Linked DNA regions of Synechococcus sp. PCC 7335. The protein of the gene in region 1 interacts with the protein of each later gene in a pairwise test. Links are inferred from orthologs where the notes say so. Each region holds a gene or a part of one and is shown in the gene's direction. Other genes may lie near its edges.

Region 1 (2,803 bases):
AGCTAAAGTTCATCGCCCGGACATCGCCACTGTTTTGAAGAGCGATGTGCTGGGAAGCCAAGCATTCTTCGTTTTGGCCGATGAATTCTGTTAGCGTCCCGATAGCATCTGAGTACAAAACGGCATTAGGAGCGACCCCTTTAAAAGTCTTGTCTTGACTGATCATGACGCTAGCAACGTTGGCCGCATGACCATCAATGGATTCATCTGCGATCGCAGGCCCGTCTAGCTCAAACACTCTTGCTACCCTCACAGTAGAATTTTCAACTGCGATTTTGTCAATTCCGAACTGGCTAGGTCGACCGATTTCTACTTGGCCAATCGCAATCTTACGACCGGTCAGGTTATAGGGTGCTGCTTGCAAACGGCGGGCATCAATGCCGTCACTCCCCACAGACGAAGACAACGCCAGCGCCGGAACACCCGCAATTAAAGCACTCAAACTCAACCCCAGTCCACTAAGACGCGAGCCGAAACGACGTTTAAGGTTATCGTTCGAATTTGCTACTTTATCCGAGGTCATATTGTGTCAGGTTTATAGAAAGTGAACATTTCGGCGTGATGATTGCAGCGCGCGGATGCATGACTTCATGAGGAAGGGTTCACCCTCATGGAGTAGTACCTTCGAGGATACACACAAGACTATTGCATACAGCTTTAGTCATTCAAACCAGTCATCCAAGCCCATCGGTTTGTACGAAGTTACCTACAACACGTGGCACTTTATCCGAGCGTCATAGAGCAACTTTAGCTTAATTTTGATGATGGACCTTTAGACTGTGTGTACCAGAAATGTCACTTTAAGGTGAAGATGCGATCGCCTATCGGCTCAAAATAGCAGAATCAACTACCGTTAAACTATCGGTGAAGCGAAATGTTTTGTTACAATAGCTACAGCCGAAGATAGATCCTCATCTATATCAAACATTCACTTCTTAGGAGGCTGTTCCCTATGGCAAGAACTCAATCTGATAAACCCGTTGTCATTTCACCATCGATTTTGTCTGCGGATTTCAGTCGCCTAGGCGAAGAAATCCGTGCAGTCGACAAAGCTGGTGCAGACTGGATTCATGTTGATGTCATGGACGGTCGCTTTGTGCCTAACATCACTATTGGCCCAATGATTGTGGATGCGGTTCGCCCCCATACAGAAAAGCCCCTCGATGTTCACCTGATGATTGTTGAACCCGAGAAGTATGTAGAAGACTTTGCCAAAGCAGGCGCAGATATTATCTCCGTTCACTGCGAGCACAACGCCTCACCCCACCTGCACCGAACGCTCGGTCAGATCAAGGAATTAGGTAAGCAAGCAGGCGTCGTTTTGAACCCTGGAACTAACCTGGATATGATTGAGTACAGCCTAGAGCTATGCGACTTAATCTTGATCATGAGTGTAAACCCTGGCTTCGGTGGCCAGAGCTTTATTCCAGGCATGGTTTCTAAGGTTCAAAAGCTAAGAGCTATGTGCGATGAGCGTGGCCTCGACCCTTGGATCGAAGTAGACGGTGGATTGAAGAGTCACAACACTTGGCAAGTGCTTGAAGCTGGTGCGAACGCGATCGTTGCCGGCTCAGCTGTCTTCAAAGCAGATGACTATGCTGAGGCGATTGAAAGCATTCGCAATAGCCGCCGTCCTGAGCTGGCTGCTGTCTAAGCACCGTTTACCAGACCTTTCGTAGAATGGCCTTGTGGATAAAAAGCCCTGCTTTCTCTATAGAGAAGGCAGGGCTTTTTAGATTCTAAGTTTTCCGATAAAGCCCATGACGAGGATTGAACTCGTGACCTCACCCTTACCAAGGGTGTGCTCTACCACTGAGCCACATGGGCATCACTACATAAAAACACTACAACAAACCACTATAACGAGGTGGTGGGCCAGGCTGGATTCGAACCAGCGTAAGCATAGCTAGTGGATTTACAGTCCACCCCCATTAACCACTCGGGCACTGACCCTCGCGCTGCAGCCTATAAAATGTATCACACGATGCGCCTAGATGGGAGGGCCACTCTTTCAAAGTATGAATGTCTGCTAAAGGGCTGATAGTGAGCGTGCTGAAGCGGAGAAGACCCGATTGAGAACAGCATTAAGAACGGCGTACAGGTTAAAATGTCGCCTATGAGAGATCTAACGCGCGCCAATATTAATCACTACAAAACCCTGGGTATCACTGAAAGTGCGAGTCAGACTCAGGTAAAACAAGCGTATCGCCAGCTAGCTAAGCAGTTCCACCCCGATAGTCAAAACCGAGGGGCAACTAACGAAAAGATTGCATTGGTGAATGCAGCTTATGAGGTATTAGGCGATGTTGATGCGCGCCAGCAGTACGACGTGGAACGGCAGCTAGTCGCAAAGTCCAAGCAGCGAGAGCGGACTTCTAGGACGGTAGAGTCTCAAAATCAGTATCGAAAGCGAAAAACAACTCGCGTAGACTCGGCGACAATTGAACAGTGGCTTCGTCACGTTTTCAACCCAACCGATCGGCTAATTGACAAGATTATTAAGCCTTTGAAAGCAGAAGTGCGATCGCTCTCTGCGGACCCCTTTGACGATGAGCTAATGGAAGCTTTTCAAACCTATGTGGAGACTTGCCGAGAGAATCTAGAAAAGGCTCAAACAGCCTTCAAATCGATGCCTAACCCAGCGGGTGTAGCAGGAGCAGCGGCAAATATGTATTACTGCTTGAATCAGCTAGAAGACGGTATAGAAGAGATAGAGCGATTTACCTATACCTATGACGAGCACTATTTACATACAGGGCAAGAGCTGTTTCGCATCTCAGCCGGGTTGCGCAAGGAGGCAAAG
Region 2 (2,976 bases), 130 kb from region 1 along the record:
GTAGTCTCAGATATCTCCGTTTTTACACGGGAGCATCTTCCCATTGATGAAAACGGAGAAATTGCAAACGTATTTGAAATAGCACCGGACTGGATAATTGAGATCCTATCGCCAGGGCAACGCTACGCAAAAGTGATAAAGAAGATTCAGTGCTGCTTGCGACACGGTACTGGCATGGGCTGACTCATCGGACCCCAACGATAGAGCCGTTTTGATTCACCGACCTCACAAAGAAGTTCAGGTCATCCTGATCGATGAACATAATACCGTTCTGCCCATACCAGATTTTATGGGCGAGCTATCCTACCCCATTGAAGATTTGTTCAACTTGCTGAAAGCCTAGATATCGCTAACTCCGCCCCTCAATCAGCTCAATCTTGTAACCGTCGGGATCGGTTACAAAGGCGATCACTGTTTTGCCATGCTTCATTGGGCCAGGTTCGCGAGTAACGTTGCCGCCCTGCTGCTTGATCGCTTCGCAGGTCCCATAGATGTCATCGACCCCTAACGCAACATGGCCATAGCCAGTACCCAAATCATAGCTATCGGTCTCCCAGTTGTGAGTTAGCTCTAGGACGGTGTGCTCTGATTCATCGCCGTAGCCAACGAAAGCATTGGTAAACTTACCGCCTGGATAGTCTTTCTGACGGAGAAGCTTCATCCCTAGTACATCACAGTAAAAGGCAATGGATTTCTCTAGATTGCCGACTCGGAGCATGGTGTGTAGCATACGCATTGTAGTTGACCTCTTGTTGTGCCCAAAAGTTGATAGAGTCTATAGAGTTTATTTTGACGGAAATCGAACATCTTATACATAGTAGGCGCAGCAGAATGATAGATTCCCTCGATACAGCCATTGAAGCTATTCAGGCGAGAGAGATTTTAGATTCTAGAGGTCGGCCCACAATCGAGGCCGAAATCTACCTCAGTGGCGGAGCATTTGGTATTGCTCAAGTCCCGAGCGGGGCTTCAACAGGGAGCTTTGAGGCGCACGAGCTGCGCGATGGTGATAAAAGTCGCTATGGCGGCAAAGGTGTGATCCAAGCAGTGGAGAATGTCAACGATGCGATCGCCCGTGAGCTGATGGGAGCCAACGCGCTCAACCAGATCGAAATTGATCGCATGATGATTGCCCTAGACGATACCTCCAATAAGAAGAAGCTCGGCGCGAACGCCATTCTTGCCGTTTCTCTTGCCACTGCCCACGCTGCTGCCGCTGCCCAGGCTATGCCTCTCTACCGCTACATAGGTGGACCCTTAGCAAACGTCTTACCCATCCCAATGATGAACGTCATCAACGGCGGCGAACATGCCAGCAATAACGTTGATATTCAAGAATTCATGATTATGCCCGTTGGGGCTAGCAGCTTTCGCGAAGCGCTGCGTTGGGGTGCAGAGATCTTTGCCCAGCTCAGTAAAGTTCTAGATGCCAAAGGGCTGCTAACAGGCGTTGGCGACGAAGGGGGATTTGCACCTAACTTGAGCTCGAATCAAGAAGCCCTTGACCTGTTGATGTCCGCTATTTCTGAAGCGGGCTATACTCCCGGAGAGCAAGTCGCCCTGGCGCTAGACGTTGCTGCGAGTGAACTGTATGAGAACGGTGAGTACACCTACGATGGTGCTGCTCACTCTCCTGTTGAAATGATCAGCTACCTAGAAAGTCTTGCTAGTAACTATCCGATCGTCTCAATCGAAGATGGTCTGCACGAAGATGACTGGGAGAGCTGGGAAACACTCACCGAGCGCATTGGCAGCAAAGTTCAGCTAGTTGGCGATGACCTGTTTGTCACTAACCCAACTCGTTTGCAAAAGGGTATTGACCAAGCCTCCGCGAATGCCCTGCTAGTTAAGCTCAATCAAATCGGCACGTTAACAGAGACACTAGAAGCTATCGATCTAGCCAAACGAAACCAGTTCAACTGTGTAATTAGCCACCGCTCTGGTGAGACCGAAGACACAACGATTGCAGATCTAGCAGTAGCCACTCGCGCGGGACAAATCAAAACTGGGTCGCTGTGTCGAAGTGAACGCGTAGCTAAATACAACCAGCTACTACGAATCGAGGACGAGCTTGGCGATCAGGCCGTCTACGCTGGCACGACGGGTATGGGGCCAAGATGAGATTGAACTCTGCGCCAAGATGCCACAGCCCCAATCTTGTAACTCTTATAGGAGATAATTTGCCTTAGCTACGTGTTTTGAGAAGATCCAATTGGGGCGATCGCTTCAATCTCCTAGCCTGTTAGGCAAGCCTGCGGCTTGCCTAGGTCTCATGCTCGAATAAACTCATACGCTTTTAGATAGTGCTCGCATGGCTTCTTCCAAGAATAGTCACAGCGCATTCCCTGCTTTGCCAACTTTTCAAACAGAGCCGGCTCATTTCGATACAAGTCAAAAGCTCTTCCTAAGGCCGACTCTAGAGCAATGCTGTCATTCTCATAGAAAACAAAACCATTGCGCTCTTCCTTTGGTCGCTCGTCATAATCCCAGTCAGAAACAGTATTTACTAGCCCGCCTACACCGCGCACTACAGGCACCGTACCGTATTTCAAGCTAATGATTTGCGTTAGGCCACAGGGCTCATAATTGCTGGGCACGATAATAATGTCTGCTGCTGCATAGATCAGATGGGCTAGCTCTTCATAGAAGCCAATTTCCAGATGACAGTCTACATTGTCATTCAAAAAGTGTTTCTCGTGCCAGAACCAGTCGTTGATTGCTTGTTCGGTTGCAGAACCTAGCATGACAAACTGTGCGCTCTGCTCTAGGCAGTAATAGAGCGCATGGTGCACCTGGTGCATTCCCTTCTGCTGATCTAGTCGACCAATAAAAGCAACAATGGGCTTATCATAGGCCGCTAACAACAACTTCTCTCTTAGTGCCTTTTTAACCAAAGTCTTGTTTTCAAAATCTTCGACAGAGTAGTTCACCGGAATCTTGCTATCGACTTCCGGGTTCCAAATTGTGTAGTCAACT

Evidence for each region. Proteins that work in one complex are often made in the same cells at the same time.
Region 2: the proteins of rpe (region 1) and eno interact in binary tests that used the Escherichia coli proteins (3 or more experiments, as listed by UniProt). The link is inferred for Synechococcus sp. PCC 7335 from one-to-one orthologs.

The regions. Positions count from the first base shown.
Region 1 is NZ_DS989904.1:280,088-282,890, forward strand. It holds rpe (ribulose-phosphate 3-epimerase), read left to right. Parts: upstream 1-952; coding sequence 953-1,654; downstream 1,655-2,803. Other genes in the region: S7335_RS01185 (S8 family serine peptidase), read right to left, coding at 1-523; S7335_RS01205 (J domain-containing protein), read left to right, coding at 2,117-2,803. UniProt on the Escherichia coli protein: Catalyzes the reversible epimerization of D-ribulose 5-phosphate to D-xylulose 5-phosphate.
Region 2 is NZ_DS989904.1:151,014-153,989, forward strand. It holds eno (phosphopyruvate hydratase), read left to right. Parts: upstream 1-831; coding sequence 832-2,121; downstream 2,122-2,976. Other genes in the region: S7335_RS28695 (Uma2 family endonuclease), read left to right, coding at 1-183; gloA (lactoylglutathione lyase), read right to left, coding at 350-736; glgA (glycogen synthase GlgA), read right to left, coding at 2,271-2,976. UniProt on the Escherichia coli protein: Catalyzes the reversible conversion of 2-phosphoglycerate (2-PG) into phosphoenolpyruvate (PEP). It is essential for the degradation of carbohydrates via glycolysis.